Anaeromyxobacter diazotrophicus: one gene and its partner. The protein of the gene in region 1 interacts with the protein of each later gene in a pairwise test. Links are inferred from orthologs where the notes say so. Each region holds a gene or a part of one and is shown on either strand. Other genes may lie near its edges. The genes, in order: HWY08_RS21185 and HWY08_RS18500.

Region 1 (8,023 bases):
CCCGGCTCCTTGGTGCGGTCGAGCACCGCGACGTGCGCGGTGGTGCGGGGCAGCGCCGCCATGAACTCGCCCAGCGCGAAGGGCCGGTAGAGCCGGACCTTCACCACGCCCACCTTCTCGCCCTTGGCGAGGAGCGCGTCGACCGTCTCGTGCACCACGTCGGCGCCCGAGCCCATGACCACGACGATGCGCTCGGCCTCGGGGTGGCCGTGGTAGTCGAAGAGCTTGTACTGGCGGCCGGTGATCTCGGCGAACTCGTCCATCGCCTCCTGCACCGCCGCCGGGCAGTCCAGGTAGAACGGGTTGCACGCCTCGCGCGCCTGGAAGAACGCGTCCGGGTTCTGGGCGGTGCCGCGGACGACCGGCTTCTCCGGGGTGAGCGCGCGGGCGCGGTGCGCCGCCACCAGCTCGTCCGGGATCATCCGGCGCAGGTCGGCGTCGTCGAGCAGCTCGATCTTCGACACCTCGTGCGAGGTGCGGAAGCCGTCGAAGAAGTGCAGGAAGGGGATGCGGCTCCGCATCGAGGCGCGCTGCGCGATGGCCGCGAAGTCGTGCGCCTCCTGCACGTTGCCGGAGGAGAGCAGGCCGAACCCGGTCTGCCGCACGGCCATCACGTCGGAGTGATCGCCGAAGATCGACAGCGCGTGCGTCGCGAGCGTGCGCGCCGACACGTGCATGCAGAACGCGGTGAGCTCGCCCGCGATCTTGTACATGTTGGGGATCATGAGCAGCAGGCCCTGCGACGCCGTGAAGGTCGTCGTGAGCGCGCCGGCCTGCAGCGCGCCGTGGACCGCGCCCGCCGCGCCGCCCTCCGACTGCATCTCGGAGACCGACGGCACGGTGCCCCACACGTTCTGCTGGCCCTTCGACGACCACTCGTCCGCCCACTCGCCCATGTTGGAGGAGGGCGTGATGGGGTAGATGGCGATCACCTCGTTGATGCGGTGGGCGACCGAGGCCACCGCCTCGTTGCCGTCCATGGTGACCATCGTCCTCTTCGACATGCGTCCTCCTCGTGCAAGGCGTGCGCGGCAGTGTGCCACAGGTGCTCTCGCCGCAAACCGTGCGGAACCTGCGGAAATGCCCGGCGAAGGCTGCAAGGACCAGGCCCGACTTGCGCCAGGTCAAGCATGTGGTGAAACGGGGAGCGATCCGACTAGCAGATCGCCGGCGGGATCAGCAAGGCAGCTCGCGGCGAGCGTCCGATGACGCGGCGCGACAGCCGGACGCGCGATCGGCGGGCGAGGCCGCCGCCAGCGGGGCGGCGCTCGCCTCGCGCCGGGCGTCGATCGCCGCCAGGACGGCGTCGAGCCGAGGCAGCGCCACCTCCTCGGTGTAGCGGATCATGTGCTCGCCGAGGATGGCGAGCGTCACCGCGCGCCCGAACGCCTGCCGGCCGCGGCGCGCGCCCAGCGCGACGAGACGCCAGAAGCGCGCCCGCCGGCGCGCGGCCACGCCGATGCCGAGCGCGGCGCGGGCCAGGATCGCGGGCCAGCCCGGGGTGAGCGCGCCCGCGCCGGGGAACGCCGCCTCGGCCAGGTGGCGCTCGCACCGAGCGTAGAACGCCTCGTCGGTGTAGAGCGCGGCGAGGAGCCGCCGGTAGCCGGCCACCAGGGCGCGCTCGTCGAGGGCGGGCTCGAAGTTCGGCCGCCCGAACTGATCGCCGGTGGCGGCGCGCCGGAGCCGCCCCTCGCGCTCGAGCCGCCGCCAGAGCGCGGTGCCGGGCAGCGCCATGAGCACCCCGGCCATGGCGCGCGGGATGGCGCTCGCCGCGATGAAGGCGAGCTGCTCGTCGAAGATGTCCTCGCGGTCCGCGTCGAACCCGACGATGAACCCGGCCATCACCTCCAGCCCGGCGCGGGTGAGCACGCGCACCGCCTCCGCCGGGTCCTGGCGCAGGTTCTGGCGCTTGCCGGCCTCGGCCAGCGCCTCCTCGGAGGGCGACTCGATGCCCACGAACACCGCCGAGAAGCCGGCCCGCACCATCGCCGCGAGGAGCTCCGGCTCGCCGGCGAGATCGAGGCTCGCCTCGGTGTAGAGGTCGAAGGGGTGGCCGTGCTCCTCCTGCCAGGCGGCGAGGAGCGGCAGGAGCGCCTTCACCGCGCGGCGGTTGCCGATGAAGTTGTCGTCCACGAAGAAGAGCGAGCCCCGGCCGCCGAGGCGGTAGAGCGCGGTGAGCTCGGCGAGGATCTGCTCGGCGCTCTTCAGGCGCGGCGCCCGCCCGAACACCTCGATGATGTCGCAGAACTCGCACTGGAAGGGGCAGCCGCGGGAGAGCTGCACCGCGAGCGAGGCGTAGCGGTCGAGCTGCAGGAGCTCGAAGCGCGGGGTGGGCGAGGTGCGGAGGTCGGGGCGCGGCGCGCCGGGCGCGGGCGAGAGGAGGCGCGGGGCGGACGCGGAGGGGGCCTCCAGCGCGGCGACCAGCGCGTCGAGCCGCCCCTCGGCCTCGCCGCGGAAGACGTGGTCCGCCTCCGGGAAGAGGCCGGGCGAGGTGGTGGCGGCGGGGCCGCCGACCACGGTGCGCTTCCCGAGGGCGCGGGCGCGGCGCAGCACCGTCCGGATGCCGTCGGCGTGCACCAGCATGCCGGAGACGAGCACGGCGTCGGCCCAGGCGAGGTCGGCGTCGTCGAGGGGCGCGAGGTGCAGGTCGACGATCCGCACCTCCCAGCGCGAGGGCAGCAGCGCCGCCAGCGTGGCGAGGCCGAGCGGCGGCAGCGCCGCGGCCTTGCCCGCGTAAGGCAGCGCGAAGTGGTAGCTCCAGTAGGTGAGCGGCGAACGCGGCTGGACGAGGAGGGCGCGCACGAGGAACTCGTACGCCCGGGGCTGTCATCGGGTGGTCATGGGCGGACGCGTGACCCGGCGGGGCACGCGTCCACCCGAGCGGCGTTTACCCGACCGGGGGGCCAGCTCGTTACTCTGGGTAAGGCCAGGGTAGAAGAACTACTCTCGGTAAGGCGCCAACTACTCTGGGTGAGGCGTTGACGCGAGCCGACCCACCCCGCGCGGGGGTCGTCAGCTCTGCACCTGGAAGCGCGGGGCGTCGGCCCAGAGGCCCTCGAGGTCGTAGAACCCGCGCGCCTCACGGCTGAAGACGTGCGCCACCACGTCGCCGTAGTCGACCAGGATCCAGCGGCCGCTCTCGTAGCCCTCGACCCCGACCTTGGTGGCGCCCTGCGCCTTGAGCCGCTCGTCCACGCCGTCGGCGATGGCGCCGGCCTGCCGGTCGGAGTCGGCGGTCATGAGGACGAAGTAGTCGGCGTAGCTGGTGAGGCCGCGCACGTCGAGGACGAGCACGTCCTCCGCCTTCTTGTCGAGGCCGGCCTGGGCGATCTCGAGCGCGCGCGGGCGCGCCGCGTCGGGCCGCTCCGCGGGCGCGGGGGCGGCCGCGGACGGCGCGGCGGCGGGGGCGCTCGCCTCGGCGGGCGCGTTCGGGCGGAGCGCTTTGCGCTTGCCGGCGGTCACCGGCGCGGGCTGCTTGCGCGCCTGCGCGATCTGGTTGCGCCCCGGTTTCTTGCTGCGGAGCGGGCCGCCCTTCTTCTTCCTGGGCGGGCCGCTCCCGCGCAGCGTGGCGGCCTTTCCCTTCGACGACGGCTTCTTGCTCGGCGGGCCCTTCTTCTTCACGACAGTCTTGCGCATGCTTCCTCTGGCTAGCTTCGGATGTGTCCGTCGCCCTCCACCACGTACTTCTGGGTGGTGAGCTCGGCGAGCCCCATGGGCCCGAACGCGTGCAGCTTGGTGGTGGAGATGCCGATCTCGGCGCCGAGCCCCAGCTCGCCGCCGTCGTTGAACCGGGTGGAGGCGTTCACCATGACCGCGCTCGCCGTCACCTCGCGCTCGAAGCGCCGCGCGCTCGGGAGGTCGCGGGTGAGGATGGCCTCGGTGTGGAGCGAGCCGTAGCGGGCGATGTGGTCGAGCGCGGCGTCGAGGTGCGGCACGACGCGCACGGCCAGGATCTTGTCGAGGAACTCGCGGCCGTAGTCCTCGGGGCGCGCCGCCACCGCCTTCACCGCCGCCCGGCGCAGGAGCGTGAGCGCGGTGGGGTCGCAGCGGAGCTCGACACCGGCGGCGGCCAGCGCGCGCCCGACCGGAGGGAGGAGCTTCGCCGCGGCGGCGCGGTGGACGAGGAGGCACTCGAGCGCGTTGCACACGCCGGGGCGCTGCACCTTGCCGTTCATGGCGAGCGCGACCGCCTGGTCGAGCGGCGCCGAGGCGTCGAGGAACAGGTGGCACACGCCCTGGTAGTGCTTCACCACCGGCACGCGCGAGCGCTCCGCCACGGCGCGGATGAGCGACGGCCCGCCGCGCGGGATGGCGAGGTCGATGAGCTCGTCCAGCTGGAGGAGCGCGAAGGTGGCCTCGCGGTCGGGGGTCGGCACCACCTGGGCGGCCTCGCGCGGCAGCCCGGCCGCGGCGAGCCCGTCGGCGAATGCCTCCGAGAGCGCCAGCGAGGAGCGCAGCGCGTCCGAGCCGGGCCGCAGGATGGCGGCGTTGCCGCTCTTGAGGCAGAGCGCGGCGGCGTCGACCGTGACGTTGGGCCGGGCCTCGTACACCATGAGGACCACGCCGAGCGGGATGCGGACCTTCTTCACGGCGAGGCCGTTCGGCCGCCGCCAGCTCGAGGTGACCTCGCCCACCGGGTCGGGGAGCGACGCCACCTCCCGCAGCGCCCGGGCGATGCCGTCGAGCCGCTTCGGGTCGAGCGCCAGGCGGTCGAGGAAGGCCGCGCCCTGGCCGGCCTGCCGCGCGGCGTCTACGTCGGCGCGGTTCGCCTCGAGGATGGCGCGCGAGCGGGTCGCGAGCGCTGCCGCCGCCTCGCGCAGCGCCGCGTCCTTCTGCGCCGTCGGGGCGTAGGAGAGCAGGCGCGCCGCGCCGCGGGCGGCCTCGGCGAGGCGGCGCATCTCCTGCTCCAGGGTGGCTTCGGCGGGCTGCCGCATGGCGCTACTCCGGCCCCGCGTCGAGCAGGACCATGTCGTTTCGGTGGACGACCTCGTCCAGGTCCTTATAGCCGAGCGCCCGCTCGATCTCGCTGGTCTTGAGCCCGGCGATGCGGCGCACCTCGTCCGCGCCGTACCCGGCGAGGCCCCGGGCGAAGGGCCGCCGGCGGTCCACCGCGATGTCGACCGGGTCGCCCACCCCGAACTGGCCGTCGACCGAGCGCACGCCCGAGGGGAGCAGGCTCTTGCCGCGCTCCTTGAGGGCGCGGGCGGCGCCGGCGTCCACCAGGATGGTGCCCTTCCCGCGCGCGGCGGCGGCGAGCCAGCCCTTGCGGCCGTTGAGGCGCTCCGGCTCGGGCGGGAAGAGCGTCCCGACCTTCACCCCCGCCAGGAGGTCGAGGAGCGCCCGCGGGCGCCGGCCGGAGAGGAGCGCGGTGGCGGTCCCCTGCGCCGAGAGCCGCCGGGCCGCCCGCACCTTGGTGGCCATCCCGCCGACGCTGCGCTCGCTGCCGGCGCCGCCGGCGATGCGCTCCACCTCGGCGGTGACGCGGGGGACGAGCTCGAAGAGGCGCGCGCCCGCCTGGCGCGGGTCGCGGTCGTAGAGGCCGTCCACGTCGGTCAGCATCACCACCAGCTCGGCCTCGACGCAGCCGGCGACGAGCGCCGCGAGCGAGTCGTTGTCGCCGACCTTGATCTCGGCGACCGCGACCGTGTCGTTCTCGTTCACGATCGGCAGCACGCCGAGCTCGAGCAGCCGGGCGAAGGTGCGGCGCGCGTTGAGGAAGCGCTTGCGGTTCGCGAGGTCCTCGGCGGTGAGGAGCACCTGCGCCACCTTCACCCCGTGCGGCGCGAACGCCTCCCCCCAGGCGCGGAACAGGTCCGGCTGCCCCACCGCCGCCGCCGCCTGCTTGGTGGCAATGTCCCAGGGCTTGGCGCGGGAGCGGACGAGGCCGAGCCGCTCCGCGCCGAAGGCGATGGCCCCCGAGCTGACGAGCACCAGCCGCCGCCCGCGGCCCACCTTGGCCAGCTCCGCCGCCAGGCGCGCGCAGTTCTGCGGGTCGACGCGCCCGGACGCGTCGGTGAGCGTCCCGGTGCCGACCTTCACGACCAGCGTCTTGGTGTGAGCGAGGTGGTTGCGAGGCATGCGGGAGGCGCAGCATACCGCGAGGCACCCGGAGGTAGGAGCGCGTCGCGGGCGGGGCTCTGCTCGCCCCCTGTCGGGAGGTGTCGCGCGCTGGAGGCTGCATCGCACCGCGGCGGCGACCGAGGGCCGCCGAGGGGCGGACCCTGGCGGACTCCGGGTCGAGTTGGCCGTGCCCGCCGCGCGAGGGCGACATATCGTGAAGCCGGCGCGCCGCTCACCCTCGACCGGGAGGTCCCCGTGGGCATCCTCGACGGCCTTCGCAGCTCGCTGCTCGGTGGCGCAGCAGGTCAGGCGCAATCGCCGCTGGCGGCCTCGGTCCTCGGCATGCTCGGCGGCGGGGGGCTCGGGAGCCTCGTCGGCGAGCTGAGGCAGGGCGGCCTCGGAAAGATCGTCGAGTCGTGGATCGGCACGGGCCAGAACCTGCCGGTCTCGGCGGAGCAGCTCCAGCAGGCGCTCGGCCCGAAGGTGCAGGCGCTGGCCCAGCAGCACGGGCTGAGCCCGGACGCCGTGAGCCAGGCGCTCTCTCAGCTCTTGCCCCAGCTCATCGACCACCTCACGCCGAACGGCCAGCTGCCCCAGGGCACCGGGGCCGAGCAGGGGCTGGCGGCGCTCCGGTCGAAGCTCGGCATCTGATGCTCCAACGCAGGGGGATGACATGAGGCTGCTCTTCGGCTCGCTGTGCCTGGTGCTCGCTGGACTCCTCCTCTCGCCGGCCGAGGCCGTCGCGCAGGCGGCGGCGACGGCCACGACCGTCACGTGCAAGGACGGGACGACCTCGCCGGGTGGGCGGGGGGCGTGCCGCGGCCATGGCGGCGTCGACAAGAAGGCGAGCAAGGCCGAGTCGAAGGCGGGGGCGGCGGCGCCCGCCGCGACCGCGGCGCCGGCCGGGGCCGCGGCCGCAAGGACGGTGATCTGCAAGGACGGGACGACGGCACCGGGTGGCCGCGGCGCCTGCAGAGGGCACGGTGGCGTGGACAAGAAGGCCACCGCCGCGGGCGGCCAGCCTCCCGCCGCGGCCGGTGCGGCGCCGCCGGCGCCGCCCGCTGCGCCCGCCCAGGTCCAGGCTCCGAGCGCGCCGCCTGCGACCCCGGCCGCGCCCTCCGCCGTGACCCGCCGGCCCGCCGCGGCGCCCGCGAACGCGGCCAACACCGATGCCACGGGCGCGATCGCGAAGTGCAAGGACGGCACCTATTCGCACGCCAAGGGTCACTCCGGCGCCTGCTCGCGGCACGGCGGCGTGGCGGAGTGGCTCGACGGATCGACGGCCAAATAGCGCCCGGGCCCCGACCCAGAGTACCGCCTGGCGGACACGTGGTCCGCCGGGCGGAGCGTGCGACCGAAATGAGGCTCAAGAAAACTCGTGGTTTGACATCGGCGCGGCGGTTGCTCTCCGACCGAGCCATGACCGCGCCCCGCCAGGTTCTGCCCGGGACCACGTATCTCATCACGCGTCGCTGCGCGCAGCGTCAGTTCCTGCTCCGTCCGTCCAAGATCACCAACGCCATCTTCCTTTACGTGCTCGCCGTCGCAGCCGGCCGGTTCGGCATGAACATCCACGCGTACTGCGTGCTGTCCAACCACTTCCATTTGATCCTCACGGATCCCGGCGCGCGGCTCCCCGCCTTCGAGCAGTACCTCGACTCCCTCGTCGCGCGCGCCATCAACGCCTCCCTCGGCCGGTGGGAGGCGTTCTGGGCTCCGTCGAGCTACAGCGCCGTCGCCCTTGGTTCGCCCGCCGACGTCGTCGACAAGACCGCCTACGTGTTGGCGAACCCGGTCGCGGCCGGCCTGGTCCGCCGCGGCCGGGATTGGCCGGGGCTCTGGTCTGCGCCCGAGCTCGTCGGCGGTCAGCCACTCACCGTGCGGCGACCGCAGACCTTCTTCCGCGAGAACGGGAGCATGCCGGAGAGCGTGGAGTTGACGCTCACCGCGCCGCCCGGATTCG
Region 2 (8,099 bases), on another replicon or contig:
CGCGCGCTCCGGCCGTGCTCGCCGCCGCGGCTCTCGCCGCGCTCCTCGCCGGCTGCGACAACTCCTGGCGCACGGACATGTGGTACCAGCCGTCGCGGCGGCCGGAGGACCTGCCGCGCCCCGAGCCTGAGCACGCGGTCCCGCTCGGCGCCGCGCCCCGCTACGAGAGCCGCGACGACACCGAGGACCTCCGGAACCCCGTCGCCGCCGCCCCCGCCTCGCTCGAGCGTGGGAAGGCGATCTTCACCGCCCGCTGCGCGCCCTGCCACGGCCCCGAGGGCCACGGCGGCGGTCCGGTCTCGCGGTTCTTCCCGGAGGCGCCCGACTTCGCCTACTCGACCATCCGCCGGCGGAGCGACGGCTTCATCTGGGGCACCATCAGCTACGGCGGGAAGGCCATGCCGCCGCAGCGCGAGGGCCTCACGGCGCAGGAGCGGTGGGACGTCGTGAACCACGTGCGCCGGATCCAGGCCACCTCGCCCGTCATCGAGGCGCCTGGCCAGCCGAAGGGCACCCCATGAGCCCGGAGCTCCTGGATCGCGCCGCCGCCGGGCTGGGCCGCCCTGCCGCCCTCGCCGCCGCGGCCGCGGCCGGCCTGGGCGCGGCCGCGCTCGTCGCCGGTGCGGCCGCCGGCCTCGCCGCGCCCGCCCTGGCGGCGCTGGCCGCGAGCTGGCTCTTCTTCGCCGGCTGCGCCGCGGGCGGCCTCGCGCTGGCGGCCGCGGTGCGCGTCGCGGGCGGGCGGTGGGCCAGCGCGGTGCTGCCCATCGCCGACGCCTCGGCCGGGTTCTTCCTGCCGGCGCTCCTCCTCCTGGCGGTGCTGGTCCTCGCGGCCCGCGGCTTCGTGCCCTGGGTGGCGGAGGGGGAGCACCTCGTCGCGACCGGGCTCGTCCTCCGGCAGCTCGCCGCGACCGCCCTCCTCTTCGGCGCCGGGGCGCGCTTCGTCGGGCGGGTGCGGCGCGGCGAGGCGGGCCTGCGGGTCGGCCGGGCCGGCGTGCTCTACCTGCTCCTGTTCGCGCTCGTCCTCTCGCTGTGGGCCTACGACTTCGCCATCGCGCTCGACGAGGGGCCCGCCATCACGGTGCTCCCGGCCTTCTACTTCATGGGCGCCTTCCTCTCCGGCGTGGCCTGGGTCGGGCTCGTCACCGCCGTGCGCGGCGCCGACGAGCCCGACACCCGCCACGACGTCGGCAAGCTCCTCTTCGGCCTCCTCATCCTGTGGACGTATCTTCTCTGGTCGATCTTCCTGCCCACCTGGTACGGCAACGTGCCGGAGGAGTCGGTCGCGCTGCTCGCCCGCTGGCGCGCGCCGTGGAAGGCGGTCTCGATCGCCGTGCTGGCGCTCGTCTCGGCGGGTCCGTTCTGGCTGCTCTTCGCCGAGCCGCTCAAGCGGCGCCGGGCGACGCTGGCCGCCGGCGCCGGGGCGGTGCTGCTCGGGCTCGCCGCCGAGCGCGTCCTGCTCGTCCTGCCGTCGCTGCGGCTGCCGGGCGGCCCTGCCGCGGTGGCCGTGGGGGCGCTGGTCATGGCGGGCGTGCTGGGGAGCTTCCTCCTGGCGGTGGGGGCGCGCCTGGGCGCGAGCGGCCTCGGCGCCCACCGCGACGCTGCTCCTTGACCGCGGGGCGCGGGGTGAAGCGGTCCTCGACGCCCCAGCCGTCCGGGGCTCGCGGGGTTGCACGGCGGGGCCGCCTCTGGCGTGATGGGCCCGTGCACCTCACGCGCTCCTCTCGCCTGGCCCTGGCCAGCGCCGCCCTCGCGCTCGCCGCCCCGGGGGCCGCCCGGGCCTGCTCCATCTGCGGCTGCGGGGATCCCCTGCTCGCCGCCAGCGACCCGGCCGCCATCAACGGGCAGCTACGGCTCCAGCTCGACACCGAGTACCTGCGGATGGACGCCGGGACCGACGGCCGGCCCGGCTTCACCGACCAGCTCACGCAGTGGTCGTACCGCTTCAACGTCGTCTACCGCCCGCTCGACGCGCTCTCGCTCACCGCCACCGTCCCGCTCCTCTCGAAGTCGATCCATACCGTCGGCGGCGGGACCGACGTCACCGCCTCGAGCCTCACCGGCCTCGGCGACGTCGAGGTGGCCGCCCGGTACGCCGTCTGGACCTCCGTGAACCTCGGGGCGCGCCGGGTGCAGGAGCTCGCCTTCTCGGCCGGGACCTCGGTCCCCACCGGCGCCCACGGTGCGACGGCGCCGGACGGCTCCCTCGTCGATCCGCACGGCCAGCTCGGGACCGGCGGCTGGGGGCCGTTCGCGGGCGTGCACTACCGGTTCGAGCAGGCGGACTGGATGGCGTTCGCGAGCCTCTCCTACCGCCTGCGGACGGAGGCGTCGTACTCCGACGCCAGCCGCTACAAGTTCGGCGACGCGCTCCTGTGGAGCGCGCACGGCCAGTACCGGCCGGCGAGCGCGGTGGCGCTCGACCTCGGGCTCGACGGGCGATACGCGAAGGTCGACCGCGCCACCGCCCCCGGCGGCGTGGCGGCGGACGCCCCGAACACCGGCGGCACCGTGCTCTCGGCCGCGCCGGGGGTCTACTTCAACGCCACCGGTAGCGTCTGGCTGTTCCTCCGCGGCCAGGTGCCGGTCTACCAGCGGCTCTTCGGCGAGCAGGACGTGAAGCCGTCCGTCACCGCGGGCGTCCAGTTCCAGGCGATGTAGCCGGTCGCCGCGGCCGGCCGGGGCGCCGCCCCGCGCCGCGACCTGCTTGACGTAGGGTGCGTCCGTTATATAGGATGCGCTGCTGACCTTAACGGACACTCGATCGGAGACACGCATGTCGCGCACCACGCAGCTCGTCGGGCTCGCTGCCTTGCTGGCCAGCGCCGCGGCCGCAGCGGCCCACCCCGCCCCCGCCCGCGCCGCCGCCGGCGAGGTGAAGCTCCTCAACGTGTCGTACGACCCCACCCGCGAGCTCTACGACGGCGTGAACGCGGCGTTCGCGAAGCGCTGGAAGGAGCGGACCGGCCAGACGGTGCTCGTGAAGCAATCGCACGGCGGCTCCGGCAAGCAGGCCCGCAGCGTCGTCGACGGGCTCGAGGCGGACGTGGTGACGCTCGCCCTGGCCTACGACGTGGACGCGCTGGCGAAGGCGGGCCTGCTCGCGGCGAACTGGCAAGAGCGCCTGCCGCACCACGCCGCGCCCTACACCTCCACCATCGTCTTCCTCGTCCGCAAGGGGAACCCGAAGCACCTCCAGGACTGGGACGACCTCGTGAAGCCCGGCGTCCAGGTGATCACGCCGAACCCCAAGACCTCCGGCGGCGCTCGCTGGAACTACCTCGCGGCCTGGGCCCATGCGGCGAGGAAGCCGGGCGGCGACGAGGCGAAGGCCAAGGCGTTCGTGAAGGCGCTCTACAAGAACGTCCCGGTGCTCGACTCCGGCGCGCGCGGAGCGACCACCACGTTCGTCGAGCGCGGCCTCGGCGACGTCCTGCTCGCCTGGGAGAACGAGGCGTTCCTCGCCGTCGAGCAGCTCGGTCAGGGCCGGTTCGAGATCGTGGTGCCGCGGTCGAGCATCCTGGCCGAGCCGCCCGTCGCCGTGGTCGACCAGCACGTGGACCGCCACGGGACGCGCGCGGTGGCGCAGGCCTACCTCGAGTTCCTCTACACGGCGGAGGGGCAGGAGCTCGCCGCGAAGCACTTCTACCGGCCGCGCGATCCGGCCGTGGCGGCGCGGTACGCAGCCCGCTTCCCCAAGCTCGACCTCGTCACGGTGGACGGCGCCTTCGGCGGCTGGACCCAGGCCCAGGCCAAGCACTTCGCGGACGGCGGCGTGTTCGACCAGATCTTCACGCCGGGCTCCTAGCCCCGCTCCTCTGGCGCGCGCCACCCGCGCGCCCGGCCGGGCCATGGCTACAGGCGGCTCGCCGTGAGGCTGTCGAGGTCGCCCGGCGCCGCCGGGAAGACCCGCACCCGCCGCGGCGAGAGGTGGACGGTGTCGCCCGGGGCGAGCGCCAGCGCCTCCGTCTCCCGCGCGTCGAGCTCCACCTCCAGGGCGCCCGCGTGGCCCGGCGCGCTGAGCTCGACGCGCACCGCGGCGCCGAGCGCCACCACCCGCTCCACGCGCGCCGCGAAGCTCCCCGGCAGCGCCCCGCGGTGGAGGTCGATCTCGTGGGGGCGGACGTACACGTGCGCCGCCGATCGCCCGGGCGCGCCCGGGGCCGCGAACTCGAGGTCGTGCACGTAGGCCCGCCCCCCGTCGACGCGCCCGAGGAAGACGTTCACCGCGCCCAGGAACCGCATCACGAACGGGCTCGCGGGGTTCTCGAACACCTGGGCCGGAGCGCCGGACTGTTCGACCCGGCCGGCGTTCATGAGGACCACCCGGTCGGCGACCTCGAACGCCTCCTCCTGATCGTGCGTGACGAAGATGCTGGTGACGTGCAGCTCGTCGTGCAGCCTGCGCAGCCAGCGCCGCAGCTCCTGCCGGACCCGCGCGTCCAGGGCGCCGAACGGCTCGTCGAGGAGCAGGATGCGCGGCGCGGTCGCCAGCGCCCGGGCGAGCGCCACGCGCTGGCGCTGGCCGCCGGAGAGCTGGTGCGGGTAGCGGTCGCGCAGCCCGTCGAGCTGCACCAGCTGGAGCAGCTCGTCCACCCGGGCGGCGATCTCGGCGCGCGGCGCCTTGCGCACCGCGAGCGCGAACCCGACGTTGCCGGCGACGGTCATCTGCCGGAAGAGCGCGTAGTGCTGGAACACCAGCCCGACGTTCCGCTCCCGCGCGCTGCGCGCGGAGACCTCCTCGCCGCCGTGCCGGACCTCGCCCGCGTCCGCGGTCTCCAGCCCCGCCAGGATGCGCAAGAGGGTGGTCTTCCCGCAGCCCGACGGCCCGAGCAGCGCGACCAGCTCGCCGTCGGGGATGTCGATCGACACGTCGCGCAGTACGGGGTGGCCGCCGAACGCCTTCGACAGCCCGCGGACCTCGATGCTCATGGGGGACTCCGGTGCGCCGCCCCGCGGCGCGAGGCCCGCTGCGTCCACGCGAGGGCCTTCTTCGCGAGGAGCGTCACCAGGGCCAGCAGGAAGAGGAGCGACGCGACCGCGAAGGCTGCCTGGAACGCGTACTGGTCGTACAGGATCTCGACGTGCAGGGGGAGCGTGTTGGTCTCGCCGCGGATGTGGCCGGAGACGACCGACACCGCCCCGAACTCGCCCATCGCCCGCGCGTTGCAGAGGATCACCCCGTAGAGGAGGCTCCACTTCACGTTGGGGAGGGTGACGCGGCTGAAGATCTGCCAGCCGCTCGCGCCCAGCACCAGCGCCGCCTCCTCCTCCTCGGTGCCCTGCGCCTCCATGAACGGGATGAGCTCGCGGGCGACGAAGGGGAAGGTCACGAACACCGTCGCGAGGACGATCCCGGGGACCGCGTACACGACCTTCACGCCGTGGTCCGCCAGCCAGGGGCCGAGCCAGCCGTGCGCCCCGAAGAGGAGGACCGTCACCATGCCCGAGATCACCGGCGAGACGCCGAACGGCAGGTCGATGAGCGCGACGAGCGCCCGCCGCCCCGGGTAGCGGAACCGCGTCACCGACCAGGCCGCGGCCACGCCGAAGGCGGCGTTGAGCGGGACGGCCACCGCCGCCACGAGCAAGGTCAGCCGGAGCGCCGCCCGCGCGTCGGGGTCGGCGACCGCCCTCCACCACAGCGCGACGCCCCCGCGGAGCGCCTCGACCAGCACCGCCGCCGACGGCACGGCCACCAGCGCGGCCAGGAAGAGGAGCGCCCCGGAGATGAGCGCCCATTTCACCTGCGGCGCGTCCTCGGCGGCGCCCGGCGGCCGCCGGCCGGCGGCGCGCGGCGCCGGCACGGCCGAAGCCGCGCCGGGGGCGGCGGCGGCCGCCGGCAGGAGGGAGCGGACCGCGCCGCTCACGCGAGCCCCACGCGCGAGCGGGTCCAGGCCTGCAGCCGGTGGATGAGGAGCAGGAGGAGGAACGAGGTCACGAGGAGCACGTTGGCGATCGCCGCCGCCCCCGCGTAATCGTACGCCTCGAGGCGCGTCATGATGAGCAGCGGCGCGATCTCGGTGCGCAGCGGCATGTTCCCGGAGATGAAGACGACGGAGCCGTACTCGCCCAGGCCGCGCGCGAAGGCGAGCGCGAAGCCGGTGACCGCGGCCGGGGCGACGGCGGGCAGGATCACGCGCCGGAACGTCTGCCAGCGCCCGGCGCCGAGCGTCGCCGCCGCCTCCTCCAGCTCCGGGTCGAGGTCCTCCAGCACGGGCTGCACGGTGCGGATGACGAACGGCAGCCCGATGAAGGTGAGCGCGATGGCGACGCCGAGCGGGCTGAAGGCGGCCTTCAGGCCGAGCGGCTCGAGCCACCGCCCGAGCCAGCCGTTCCGCGAGTACACGGCTGTGAGCGCGATCCCGCTCACCGCCGTCGGCAGCGCGAACGGGAGGTCGACCAGCGCGTCGACGAGCGAGCGCCCCGGGAACGCGTAGCGCGCCAGCACCCAGGCCACGAGCACGCCGCCCACGACGTTCACGCCGGCCGCGGCCAGCGAGGCGCCGAACGAGAGCCGGTAGGAGGCCAGCGCCCGCGGCGAGGCGATGACCGGCCACAGCTCGCGCCAGGAGAGCGCGCTCTGGCGGAGCGCCAGCGTCGAGAGCGGCACCAGCACCACCAGGCCCAGGTAGAGGACGGTGAGCCCCGTCGAGAGCCCGAAGCCGGGGAGCACGCCGCCGACCCGCGGGCGCCGCGCGCGCCTCGCCGTCATGGCCCGGGCCGCTTCGCGAAGCGGTCCACGTGGAGCCCGCACTCGGTCTTCTCCCGGCCCCGCCAGCGCCCCGCGCGCGGGTCCTCGCCCGGGGCGACCGGCGAGGTGCAGGGGGCGCAGCCGATGCTGAGGTACCCCTGCTCGTGCAGCGGGTTCGTCGGCACGGATCGGCGCCGCACGCGCTCCCAGACCTCGGCCTGGGTCCAGGCGGCGAGCGGGTTCACCTTCACGAGCCCGAAGCGCCCGTCCCACTCCACCACCTGCGCCCGGGCGCGCTCGGGGGTCTGCTCGCGCCGGATCCCCGTGACCCAGGCGCCGAGGCCCGCCAGCGCCTCGCGCAGCGGGAGCACCTTGCGCGCGTGGCAGCAGGCGTCGGGGTCCACCCGCCACGGCGGCGCCGCCGCGGGGTCGGCCGGCGCCGCGCCCGCGGACCTGCCCTCGACGGCGATCCCGTAGCGCGCCTCGAGCGCCCTCCAGAGCGCGTAGGTCTCCGGGAACAGGTAGCCCGTGTCGAGCGTGAAGACGCGGACGAGGAGGCGCGCGCGCGCGATCGCGTCGACGAGCAGGCAGTCCTCCGGGCCGAAGCTGCAGGCGAGCGCGGTCGCGCCCGGGAAGCGCTCCGCGGCGGCGGCCAGGATCGCCTCCGGCGGCTGCCCCTCCAGAGCGCGCGCGAGCTCGGCGAGCCCCGCCAGGTCGGGCGCGCTCACAGGATCATCCCCGCGCCGACGGTGTCGTTGGTCGCCTCGTCCACCACGATGAAGGCCCCGGTGGCGCGGTTCTCGGCGTAGCGGTCGGCGGCGATGGGGTGGGCGAGCTTCAGCCGCACCCGCCCGATGTCGTTCGCGCCGAGGGTGCGGGCCTCCACCTGCCGCAGCGCCACGAGGTCGACCCGCGACGCGACCTCCACGAACTGGCCCAGCGTCTCCCGGGTGGTGTGCCGGACGACGTAGCGCCGCGCGGTCGAGAGCGCCCGCTCCGAGAGCCAGCAGACCACCGCCTCGACGGTGCGGCTCACCGGCGGCCCCTCGCCCGCGCCGGCCAGCAGGTCGCCGCGCGAGACGTCGACGTGGTCGTGCAGCACGAGCGTCACCGACTGGCCGCTCACCGCCCGCTCCAGCCGCGCCTCGCCCAGCCAGATCTCCTTCACGCGCGACCGGCGCCCCGAGGGCAGGACCTCGACGGCGTCCCCGGCGGCGATCTCGCCCGACTCGACCCGGCCGGCGAAGCCGCGGAAGTCGTGGTGCGCGACGCCGTGGGGCCGGCAGACCCACTGCACCGGGAAGCGGAAGCGCTGCCGGCGCCCGGCGTTCGCGGCCGGCGCGGCCTCGAGCAGCTCGAGCAACGTCGGGCCGCGGTACCAGCCCAGGTTCGGGCCCCGCTCCACCAC

What was found.
Region 2: the proteins of HWY08_RS21185 (region 1) and HWY08_RS18500 interact in binary tests that used the Escherichia coli proteins (3 or more experiments, as listed by UniProt). The link is inferred for Anaeromyxobacter diazotrophicus from one-to-one orthologs.

What each region holds. Positions count from the first base shown.
Region 1 is NZ_BJTG01000015.1:22,391-30,413, reverse strand. The notes cover bases 2,792-5,709. They hold HWY08_RS21185 (glutamate-5-semialdehyde dehydrogenase), read right to left. Parts: upstream 4,935-5,709; coding sequence 3,648-4,934; downstream 2,792-3,647. Other genes in these bases: proB (glutamate 5-kinase), read right to left, coding at 4,939-5,709; rsfS (ribosome silencing factor), read right to left, coding at 3,013-3,636; HWY08_RS21195 (B12-binding domain-containing radical SAM protein), read right to left, coding at 2,792-2,802. Also shown: nifJ (pyruvate:ferredoxin (flavodoxin) oxidoreductase), read right to left, coding at 1-1,004; more of HWY08_RS21195, read right to left, coding at 1,177-2,791; more of proB, read right to left, coding at 5,710-6,078; HWY08_RS21175 (YidB family protein), read left to right, coding at 6,316-6,711; HWY08_RS21170 (DUF3761 domain-containing protein), read left to right, coding at 6,734-7,351; HWY08_RS21165 (transposase), read left to right, coding at 7,480-8,023. UniProt on the Escherichia coli protein: Catalyzes the NADPH-dependent reduction of L-glutamate 5-phosphate into L-glutamate 5-semialdehyde and phosphate. The product spontaneously undergoes cyclization to form 1-pyrroline-5-carboxylate.
Region 2 is NZ_BJTG01000009.1:249,687-257,785, forward strand. The notes cover bases 2,892-5,885. They hold HWY08_RS18500 (sulfate/molybdate ABC transporter ATP-binding protein), read right to left. Parts: upstream 4,930-5,885; coding sequence 3,853-4,929; downstream 2,892-3,852. Other genes in these bases: HWY08_RS18495 (sulfate ABC transporter substrate-binding protein), read left to right, coding at 2,892-3,805; cysW (sulfate ABC transporter permease subunit CysW), read right to left, coding at 4,926-5,804; cysT (sulfate ABC transporter permease subunit CysT), read right to left, coding at 5,864-5,885. In the rest of the region: HWY08_RS18480 (c-type cytochrome), read left to right, coding at 1-521; HWY08_RS18485 (hypothetical protein), read left to right, coding at 518-1,609; HWY08_RS18490 (hypothetical protein), read left to right, coding at 1,702-2,658; more of HWY08_RS18495, read left to right, coding at 2,774-2,891; more of cysT, read right to left, coding at 5,886-6,712; HWY08_RS18515 (phosphoadenylyl-sulfate reductase), read right to left, coding at 6,709-7,419; HWY08_RS18520 (sulfate adenylyltransferase subunit 1), read right to left, coding at 7,416-8,099. UniProt on the Escherichia coli protein: Part of the ABC transporter complex CysAWTP involved in sulfate/thiosulfate import. Responsible for energy coupling to the transport system.